DNA from 2 places in the Halomonas hibernica genome. Region 2 is predicted to be linked to the other one. Evidence: predicted binding sites of a transcription regulator. Region 2 holds the regulator's gene; the other holds the start of a gene.
The links. Region 2 encodes sigma-54, which starts transcription at its own class of promoters, with help from an activator protein. Its sites were predicted from a motif close to TGGCACNNNNNTTGCTNT; they were not measured.
Positions count from the first base shown of each region.

Region 1 (5,476 bases), on a different contig from region 2:
GCAACACTAAATAGTCGAAGCGGTTTGAAGCGCCCACCTGGTTGGAGTAAACGCCTGGCGTGTAGTCGGTTGCGCGCTGGACGGTCGTTACGCCACGCTCTTCCATCTGCTTCTGGGTAATGGTTGACACACTTTGCGGCGTCTCGATAAAGGGTGTTTCTACCTTGGTGGCAGCCTGCTGAGCAGTGACCGTAACTGTCGTTAATTGATGAGCAGCATCCGGTGATGTTTGGGCGTAGGCGGCAGATACCGAGCCGCCTGCCAAGGCAATGGACAGTGCAAGGTAGCGATAGGAAAAGCGGTGCGGGAGCATAAGCATGACAATAATTCTCTACCGTTTGTAATAATGAGAATTATTGCCTTTTAAGAACCTGTTGAGCTATGCAATATGCCAAATCAGCTATGCGTTATGCCAGTGTTGATGATGCGCTTAATGTGTTTTGGCCCTGCTGCTCACTTCTGTTGGCGCAACACCGAAGTGGCGTTTGAAAGCCGTCGTAAAATTGGTGGCATGGCGATAGCCACAGGCATGGGCTGTCTGTTGAACACTATAGCCTTTTTCCAAGTGGCTGTAGGCTTGTTGAAGCCGACAGTGGCGTAAGTGATCAAAAATTGAGCAGCCGTAAAGTGCACTAAATTTCTGGCGCAAGCTGCTGGAGCTCATCGCCGCACGACGAGCCAGGCCGCTCAGGCAGTAATCGGTCATTGGGTTATTGCGCAGCTCGGCATGTAATTGAGCAAGCTGTTCGCGTTCGCGGGCTTTGATGCCTCGTGCAGGTTTACCCTCTCTGGCAGGCGGCGCGGGTAAGCCGTGCCCAAGAAGCTGGAGGGCAAGCCCCTGCCAGACTAATGAATGCCGCCAGTCGTCCAGTGGCGCTTCGCAGGTGGCGCGTAGCTGAGCAAAGAGTGTGGAAGGTGGCGCCCAGGCATGCAGCTGAGGCGCTTGAGCGCTAGGCAACGCATTAGGAATAGTGGCCAGTACCGCAATATTGAGAGTACGCAGCCGTGGCTGTGCCGGTTGTTCAACGATCAACGGCGCCTGCGGGGTAAAGTGCGCGCAAAGCCCCTGCCCCGCGCCTATAGTCAGCCGCTTCTGGCCTTGGGCGATGTCAATCCAGCCTTCCAAAACAATACTTAGAAACCAGGGCACTGTTTGCGTAGAGCGGGAGACATAGCGTTGACGAACAGCAAGGTCGGACAGGGTGAGATGCAGCGCAGAAGAGAGCGGCAAATCACTGACGTTGCCTTGGGCAATGGGGTCGTCAATTCCCTCCCCGGCATACAGGTAGTCAATGCCGAACGTTTGGCCCAGTTGGCTAAGTGTCGATGGCGTTAACGACGTCAAGGTTGGCATCAATAAGGACCCTGCGGCTTGGTAATCCAGTGATCAACCCAGCGAGAAAACGCCGCCCAAAAGAGCGACGCTTGGAAAGAGGAGCGGTTCGTGGGTTATCCAGAGAACGCGTAAATCATCGTGATCCTACCATCAGTAGATTAAAACGCAATGATAGGTGTTCTCATTTTGGTGGCGGCAGGCGTTACCAGCACTGTGCTTACGTATCGCTTTTCTTATCGTCGTTCAGTGTGCTGCTGGCAGCCGGTTTTGGGGCAGCGGGCGCATCCGTATCGGCGTTGGGCTGAGCGCTTTCAGTGGCCTTAGTGGCGACTGGTAGGTGCTTCTCAGGCTGACTCGCTTCCATCGTAGCTTCCAACTGCGCTACTTGCCTCTCCAGGGCTTCTACCCGTGAACGCGTGCGCTGTAGAACGTCCATCAGGATATCGAAGTCTTCCCGCGATACGAGCTCCAGCCGATCAAAGGCACCACGAACCACCTGTTGAACGCCTTTCTGAATATCTTCCGGCGCTTGTGACGCATTTTGTAAGCGGTCGCCAATCTGTTGTGCCAAACGGCTAATACGATCCTGGGGCGTCATGGTTCTCTCCTTAAATAATGATGCTTTAAAAGTGGGCACTATTTTAAGGATACGCAACCCGCCGCCAGTACGCATGTATTGCGTATGGCATTGGTGCATTTATTCGTTTATCTCGTTGCCCAGTCATGGTGCGCCAACCGTTCGCGTCGGTTCTTTTTTGGTGCAATCGGTTGCGCCCTACGCCTTTCGCGATCTTAGGGTGTGCGTAAAAGCGCCTTATGTTTTGTTAAGTCACTAAAAATTAATAAGAAATTAGCTAATGGCACGGTATGCGCATTAGTAGAGCATCGCCATTTTCAGCGGCAATGCCGCTAGCTATCTAGCAGGACTTATCCAGCAGGAGAGATATGGGATGAAACTCATCACCGCCATCATTAAGCCATTCAAACTTGACGATGTCCGCGAAGCACTGGCCGACAACGGCGTGCAGGGCATTACCGTGACAGAGGTAAAAGGTTTTGGGCGTCAGAAAGGGCATACCGAGCTCTACCGGGGTGCTGAGTACGTGGTCGATTTTCTGCCCAAGGTAAAAGTAGAAGTAGCGGTTGACGATGCGCGCCTGGAAAGCGTGATGGATGCCATTTGTAATGCCGCTAACAGTGGAAAAATCGGCGATGGCAAAGTATTCGTCACGCCGCTCGACGATGTTATCCGAATTCGTACCGGTGAACGCGGCGTTGATGCCGTTTAAACAGGGGCTTACCGGGCTACTTCGTAGTTCAACGGGGAACTAACAAATGAACGAACTGGCTGATCTGAGCTACGCGCTCGACACGTTTTACTTCTTGATGTGCGGCGTATTGGTCATGTGGATGGCCGCGGGCTTCTCTATGCTTGAAGCGGGCATGGTGCGCGCTAAAAACACCGCCGAAATTCTGACGAAAAACATCGCGCTGTTTGCGATTGCCTGCACCATGTATCTGCTGGTGGGGTATCACCTCATGTACTCCAGCGGCGAAGGCGGCTTCTTGCCAAGCCTGGGCTTTCTGCTGGGTACTGAGAACAGCGTCGATTCAGTGCTGGCGGGTGGCGAAGATGCGCCGTACTACTCCATGCGCGCTGATTACTTCTTTCAGGTTGTCTTTGTGGCTACTGCCATGTCGATTGTTTCCGGTGCGGTCGCTGAGCGCATGAAGCTATGGGCCTTTTTGGCCTTCGCTGTGGTCATGACCGCCTTTATCTATCCGGTTTCTGGCTACTGGACCTGGGGTGGCGGATGGCTGAGCAGCGTGGGTTACTCGGATTATGCCGGTTCGGGTATTGTTCACATGGCAGGCGCTGCCGCTGCTCTGGCGGGCGTGCTGATTTTGGGGCCGCGTAAAGGCAAGTACGGTAAAGATGGCGCTATCCATGCCATTCCCGGTGCCAACATGCCGCTGGCAACGCTGGGTACGTTCATTTTGTGGATGGGTTGGTTCGGTTTCAACGGTGGCTCTGAGCTAAAAGTCTCGGATATCGAGTCGGCCAACAACGTCGCCCAGGTGTTTGCCAATACCAATGCGGCCGCTGCTGGCGGTGTGATTGCCGCGCTGGTCTTGGCCAAACTGTGGTTCCGTAAAGCGGACCTGACCATGGCGCTTAACGGTGCGCTGGCAGGCCTTGTGGCGATTACCGCTGACCCGCTCTCGCCAACGGCATTAGGTGCCACCATTATCGGTGCGGTGGGCGGTGCCATTGTGGTCGTAGCGATTGTATCGCTTGATAAGCTCAAGCTGGATGATCCGGTCGGTGCTATTTCTGTTCACGGCGTGGCGGGTATTTGGGGCGTGTTGGCGGTGCCTATCACCAATGATGGCGCGTCCTTCAGTGCTCAAATTATTGGTATTGCGGGTATCTTCGGTTGGGTGTTTCTGACAAGCCTGGTGGTCTGGCTGGTGCTGAAAGCCATAATGGGCATCCGGGTGAGCGAAGAAGAAGAGTATGAAGGCGTGGATATCGCGGAATGTGGTCTTGAAGCCTACCCTGAGTTTAGCGTTAAGAAATAAGCATAATACTAAGCAAGTGAGCTGGCGTGCTCCTTTATGGCCTTCCTTTCGGGGAAGGCCTTTTTATTCTCCGCCTGTAGCGGTGTATGCTTAGCACCAGAGGTGGCTGGCTTTCGCCGCACCCAATAGACAAGACAATGGCCACCAAGCTAGAGGATGTCGCAATGAAATTGATCTCAGCCATTATCAAGCCGTTTAAGCTTGATGACGTACGCGAATCGCTCTCCGATATCGGCGTGCAGGGCATTACTGTCACAGAAGTAAAAGGGTTTGGTCGTCAAAAGGGCCACACGGAGCTTTATCGTGGAGCTGAGTACGTGGTGGATTTCCTGCCCAAAGTGAAGCTGGAAGTCGCTGTCGATGACGATATGGTTGAGCAGGTAATTGATGCGATTACCCAAGTCGCCAACACGGGTAAAATCGGCGATGGTAAAATCTTTGTGATGCCGCTTGAGCAGGTCATTCGTATTCGTACCGGCGAAACGGGTAAAGACGCGGTTTAAGCGGGTGAAGGGTGAGTCGTGAGGGATAAGTAGTAAGTCATGAATCAAAGCCCTGCAGAGTATCTCCGCAGGGCTTTTTATCAGCGAGTGACGTATGAGGGGGCAGTGATCTGGTTCGACTATTCACACCTCACTCTTCACGCCTCGCCAATCCATCACTTCTCAACAAACGCACGCTCGATCACATAATCACCCGGCTCACCCATACGCGGTGAGATATTCAGCCCCAGCTCATCCAGCAGTGCGCTGGTGTCATCCAGCATCGCGGGGCTGCCACAAATCATGGCGCGGTCCTGGCGCGGGTCGATCGGCGGAAGGCCGGTATCCTCGAAGATTTTACCGCTGCGGATATGGTCGGTTAAGCGGCCCATGGTATGGAACTCTTCACGGGTTACCGTGGGGTAATAGACCAGCTTATTGGTAATATCTTCGCCCAGATACTCGTGGGCAGGCAGCTCTTTGGTAATAAAATCAGCGTAGGCCAGCTCAGATACTTCACGCACACCGTGCACCAGCACGACTTTCTCATAGCGCTCATACACTTCCGGGTCCTGAATCAGGCTCATAAACGGTGCAAGGCCCGTTCCGGTCGAGAGCATATACAGGTTGCGGCCCGGCAGCAGGTCGTCGCACACCAGCGTACCGGTCGGCTTACGGCTGACCATGATTTGATCGCCTACTTTCAGATGCTGCAAGCGTGAGGTCAGCGGGCCATCGGGTACCTTGATGCTGAAAAACTCAAGGTGATCCTCATAGTTCGGGCTGGCGATGGAGTAAGCACGCATCAGTGGTTTGCCGTTCACTTCCAGACCGATCATGACAAACTGGCCGGTTTTAAAACGCAGGCTGCGCTCGCGCGTAGTGCGGAAGCTAAACAGGGTATCGTTCCAGTGGTGAACGCTGAGAACTTCTTCCAGAGCAAACTTACTCATACCAATGTCTCCCTATAGCGATGCTGGCAGGAAATCACAGCATCTATATTCTTTAAAAGAATAAAAAATCATGAAATATGTTGTCATCAATTCTAAGTAAAGGTGATATATCTGTTAAGCGA
Region 1 is NZ_VIFN01000002.1:155,907-161,382, forward strand. Features, by position in the region: gene FKN99_RS05060 (TonB-dependent siderophore receptor) at 1-319, opposite strand, end outside; gene FKN99_RS05065 (helix-turn-helix transcriptional regulator) at 431-1,354, opposite strand; gene FKN99_RS05070 (accessory factor UbiK family protein) at 1,554-1,934, opposite strand; gene FKN99_RS05075 (P-II family nitrogen regulator) at 2,287-2,625, shown strand; gene FKN99_RS05080 (ammonium transporter) at 2,672-3,919, shown strand; gene glnK (P-II family nitrogen regulator) at 4,084-4,422, shown strand; gene FKN99_RS05090 (ferredoxin--NADP reductase) at 4,578-5,354, opposite strand.
Region 1: the regulator sigma-54 is predicted to act here: its motif matches at 2,195-2,212, upstream of FKN99_RS05075 (P-II family nitrogen regulator).

Region 2 (5,476 bases):
GGTGGTTAGATAGATAACCTGACAATCTATAGGCCGCGCGCGCAGCTCTTCAAGCAGTACGGGAAGACGCTCAAGCGCCGCTGGCAGGTTGCGGGCATCAATACTGACCGCTAGATGTGTGCGCTCACCCTCGTCACGGAGTTCGTCAACCAAAGAACCAAGCAACATGGCAGGGAGATTATCAATGGCGTAATAGCCAATATCTTCCAGCGCTTGTAAAGCGATTGACTTGCCAGAGCCAGAGCGGCCGCTAATAATCACCAGTTGCATAGTGGCTCTCTCTGATTGAACGTATAAAAGGGATAACGCATGAAAACGTGTTAGTCGTTATGGGCGATTATGGAGCGGCCTGTTCGCGAATCTTGCTCATCAGCAGGTCAAGCAAATCGCGCTGGCTGCTGGTTTTGCGTAATGCCTGGCGTGTGCTCGCATCATTCATAATGGTGGCCACTTGGCCCAAAAGCGACAAATGCGTGTCGTCAGCCTCTTCGGGAACAAGCAGCACAAAGACGAGGTCGACCGGGTCGCCATCAATAGCATCAAAATCAATAGGTTCTGATAATTTTAAAAAACCCGCAATAGGCGTAACGCAATGTGGGCTGCGCGCATGGGGGATGGCGACGCCGTTACCGATCCCCGTGCTGCCAAGGCGTTCCCGGCCGATCAGTCGGCTGAAAACTTCCTGACTATCCAGACTGGGTGTATTTTGAGCGATAAAGGTGCTGAAAAACTCCAGCACCCGCTTTTTGCTGCCCCCGGGCACGTCGTAAAGTACGCGCTCCGGGGGGAGGATGGTTTCCAACGTCATTGAATTAACGCACGCCAGCGCCTTGGGCGCGAGCTTGTGCTTTTTCCTTGTGCTTAACGAGTTGACGATCAATTTTGTCTGCTAAGGCGTCAATAGCGGCGTACATGTCGACATCTTCGGCGTCGGCATGTAGGTCGGCGCCTGCCGCATGAAGGGTGCACGCGGCATGTTGGCGCTCCTTCTCAATAGATAAGGTGACTTGTACCGTGGTGATGTGGTCGTAATGACGTTCGATGCGTTCAAGCTTTTCATTAACGTAGTCACGCAAGGCGTCAGTCAGTTCTACATGATGACCCGTGATATTTACTTGCATTGACGTGCTCCTTATCCATCGGACTGAATTTCGATTGTAACCCTTTTTACGGTGTTGCAAAGCCCCTGTCGCGAGTTTTGCCATTTCTCTTGTAACGACTAACGCAAACGACGACGTTCACTTGATGAGGGAATGCCCAGCGACTCACGATATTTCGCCACCGTACGGCGTGCCACTGTGATGCCGCCATCTCCCAGTAATGTCACCAAACGACTGTCCGAAAGAGGTTTGCCGGGAGGCTCATCTTGAATCAACTTTTTAAGCCGGGCGCGAATCGCGGTGCTTGAGTGGCTGTCTGCGCCATCCTGCCCGCTAATTTGGCTTGAGAAAAAGTACTTAAGTTCGAAGACGCCCCGTGGGGTATGGATATATTTTTGTGTGGTGACCCGAGAAATGGTTGATTCGTGCATCTCAACCGCCTCGGCAATATCGGCAAGAATCAACGGCTTCATCGCTTCTTCACCGTGCTCTAAAAAACCGATTTGGCGAGTGATAATCTCGCGTCCTACGCGTAGAAGCGTGTCGTTGCGGCTGGACAGGCTTTTGATTAGCCAGCGCGCTTCTTGCAAGTGCTCTTTTAAAAACTGGTTATCCTGACTCTTGTCTGCACGCTTGATTAAGCTGGCGTAGTCGGGCTGGATGCGCAGCCGGGGCAGGGCTTCAGGGTTAAGCTCCAGGTGCCAGCCTTCATGATCATGACGTACAACCAGGTCGGGCGTGATGTAGCTATCGTCGGTGGCGCCATAAGCACTGCCTGGGCGTGGGTCCAGGCTTCGGATCAGACCGATCACATCGTCTAGCTGCTCATCGTCCAGGCTTAGGCGGCGCTTTAATAGGCGCATGTCATTTTTGCCCAGCGCTTCTAGAAACTGACGAACCAATCGGCGCGCGGGAACCAGTAGGGGCGTGTCGTCGGGGAGCGTTGCTAGCTGAAGCATCAAACATTCACGCAAGTCACGGGCGAAGACGCCCGTTGGCTCGAACTGCTGTAAGCGCATCAGAATGGTCTCCAACTCTCGCTGGCTGAGACCTTCGATGCTCTGAGCACGTAACCCATCGCGGATATCGTTGAGCGGCTGCGTCAGGTAGCCATTGGCATCCAGTGCATCAATCAGGCTTTCGGCGATTAGCTGCTCACGAGCCGTAAAATCGGTCATCGCCAGCTGCCAAAGGAGATGCCCATGCAGGCTTTGTCCCGCGGCCTGGCGTTCAAAATCGGGGCCTTCGCTGCTGCCAGAGCTACCCATGTCCTGGTAAGTATCAGACCAGTCGCTATCGACAGAGAGTTCCTCGGGAATGCTTTCTGACCACTCCTCGCCGGGTGTTTCGACGGTCGCCTGCTCGCCGAACTCATCTTCCTGCTCCAGCATTGGGTTGGCATCCAGCGCCTGCTGAATTTCCTGACGTAGATCCAATGTCGATAGCTGTAGCAGTGCAATCGCTTGCTGCAGCTGAGGTGTCATGGTCAGCTGCGTACCGATACGCAATTGGAGAGAAGCTTTCATGACCATCTGAGAACCACTCGTTAATCGGAAAGCTTCACCCTAGTGCGAGTCATGTTGTTGTGCAAGTGCAATAAGCATGCCACTGATAAAATTTTTACTGCAGATCACTGTTTAGCGGTGAAATTAAATTTATAGGCGAAAATCAGCACCCAGGTAAACTTCCCTCACTTTTTGGTTATCAAGGATAGTCTGAGGACTACCGCCAGCAATGATATGGCCGTCACCGACAATATAGGCGATATCGCAAATATCCAGTGTTTCTCGGACGTTATGGTCAGTAATTAGCACGCCAATGTGGCGCTGTTTTAAGGCGCGAATAATGCTCTTGATTTCACCAACCGAGATGGGGTCGACACCTGCAAACGGCTCATCCAGCAAGATAAACGCGGGCTCTGTGGCCAAGGAGCGGGCAATTTCGACGCGCCGCCGCTCGCCGCCGGAAAGGCTCATGCCCAAGCTGTCACGGATGTGGGTAATATGAAAGTCGTCAAGCAGGGCCTCAAGCCGCTGCTCTCGTCCTGCCCTGTCCAGATCTTTGCGAGTTTCCAGAATCGCCATAATGTTATCCGCAACCGATAGCTTGCGAAAAATAGACGCTTCCTGGGGTAGATAGCCAATGCCGGCCATCGCGCGTTCGTGCATGGGAACGCGGGTTAAGTCTTGCTCGTCGATACGCACCGTACCCGCATCAGACTTCACCAGGCCCACAATCATATAAAATGATGTGGTTTTACCCGCGCCGTTAGGGCCAAGCAGGCCAACCACGCTGCCTTGAGCAATCTCTAGGCTAATGTCTTTAACCACGCGGCGGCGCTTATAGCTTTTTGCCAAGTGATTGGCGTAAAGAGTTTTTATGGGCGGTGCTTCCGCAATAGACATGGTTGGCTCCTATTGCGCTGGCTGAAGCGTCATACGAATACGCTGCGACTCGCTACCATTTACATCGGAGCGTGCCTGCACCACTTCGCGGTCAATGAAGTATTCCAAGCGGCCACCGGTAAACTGATCGCCCGCTTGGGTCAGTTCGGCCTGGTCAATAAGCTCTACACGCCGCTCTGCTACGTGATAAACCACGCGGCGTGCCCATCCTTCCATCGGCGCGTCCTGATCATCGAGTTGATTGCGTAGATAGGCCCGCTCACCGGTGGCAATAGCGCGAGAAAGCTCACCCGCATCGTTACGGATAATTTCAACGCGATCACCACGTAGCTGCATATTGCCTTGGCGAATATTGACATCGCCTGAATAAACGGCAGTGCCTGCACGCTGATCAAGGTCTAGCTGGTCGGCTTCTACTTCAATAGGGGCTTGGCTTGTCTGGGCCGCTGCCGATAGCGGCACCGCAAGGGCGAAAAGCGCGGTGCGAATAAAAGCGTTCATAGCGACTCCTAAGGATTTTGTGTTGCGGGGGGGTGATGGCCGCGGACGTTATCGGTTAGTCGGACCTGGCTATCATCAAGCCAAACATCCATACGTGATGCGCTCATTCGTTGAGGTGGCTGCTGAAACAGGGCGGGCGCCTCACTCCAGACATGACGCGCTACCCCATCATAATGTAATAACTCAGTATCAAGCTGCCAGCCTTCTGTAGGCGCCAGAAGCCGTGCATCACCAGACAGTGTTAGCGCTTGGGTGGCCGTGTTCAGAACGCCTTCGTTGGCGTGAGCGAGCCACTCTCGGTTATCACTATCAAACAGCGTCGCCTCGGGTTGAGTGACTTCGGCCAGGGTGCTTTGTGGTATGTAAACCAATAAAGGCGCGGCCAGCGACTGCTGGATATGCCCTGTTTCACCAAACAGCGTGATCTCGGCATTTTCCAGCACGTGGCCAGGCTCTTCAGCCTGCGCTTCTTCGTCAACGGGCCGGTCTTCCGGACCGCGTGGGTCCAGCCATACCAGCAGCCCCCCTAAAGCGATCACCAGGGCCGCTAACCCGACGCGTTTCTTGGTCCTTTGAAACATTACACGCGACCATTCAAATACGACTCAAGAACAGTACTCCAGTGGCCCTGCGCTTCAAGCAATGTATCGCAAATTTCACGTACGGCGCCGTGACCACCCAAGCGGTCGGTAATCCAGTCAGCGTGGGTATGCATGTAATCGGGTGCGTTGGGTACCGTAATGCCAACGCCTGCGCGTTTGATAGGCGCAAGATCAGGCAAGTCATCGCCGCAGTAAGCCACCTGACTTAGGTTCAGATTGAGGCGCTCGCACAGCGCTTTCAAAGTAGTGAGCTTATCTTCGCAGCCCTGATGGACAAGGTTAATTCCCAGCGCCGCAGCACGCTGGCTCACCATGGGGGAGTCGCGTCCTGTAATTAACGCCACATGAATGCCCACACGTTTAAGCAACTTTAAGCCATGGCCGTCTTGTGTATGGAAGGCTTTGATCTCGATACCATCGGCTTGAAAGTATAGCCGTCCATCGGTGAGCACACCGTCAACATCGAGGGCAAGTAGTCGCACATGGCGAAGCTGGTCAAGTAGCGCAGTGGGGAGGGCCATAGAGACTCCTTGTTAGTAAACTGTTGGGTAAAGTGGTTAGATAACGCCGCTGGCAAGCAAGTCGTGCATATGGAGCGCCCCGATGGGTCGCTGTTCGTCATCGACGACCGCTAGCGCAGTAATACGGCTATCTTCCATGATGCGCACCGCTTCGGCGGCCAGTAGGTCGGGGCCAATGCGTTTGCCGGGTCGGGTCATTACATCGTCCACGGTTACTTTACGCAGATCATGAAACTGGTCGAGGGTGCGGCGTAAGTCGCCATCGGTATAAACACCTGCAAGTCGCCCTTCGCTGTCGACAACACAGGTAAATCCCAACCCTTGGCGGGTAATCTCCAAGAGCGCAT
Region 2 is NZ_VIFN01000001.1:405,294-410,769, forward strand. Features, by position in the region: gene rapZ (RNase adapter RapZ) at 1-270, opposite strand, end outside; gene FKN99_RS01875 (PTS sugar transporter subunit IIA) at 338-808, opposite strand; gene hpf (ribosome hibernation-promoting factor, HPF/YfiA family) at 813-1,121, opposite strand; gene FKN99_RS01885 (RNA polymerase factor sigma-54) at 1,220-2,632, opposite strand; gene lptB (LPS export ABC transporter ATP-binding protein) at 2,756-3,505, opposite strand; gene lptA (lipopolysaccharide transport periplasmic protein LptA) at 3,515-4,006, opposite strand; gene lptC (LPS export ABC transporter periplasmic protein LptC) at 4,015-4,587, opposite strand; gene FKN99_RS01905 (KdsC family phosphatase) at 4,587-5,129, opposite strand; gene FKN99_RS01910 (KpsF/GutQ family sugar-phosphate isomerase) at 5,166-5,476, opposite strand, start outside.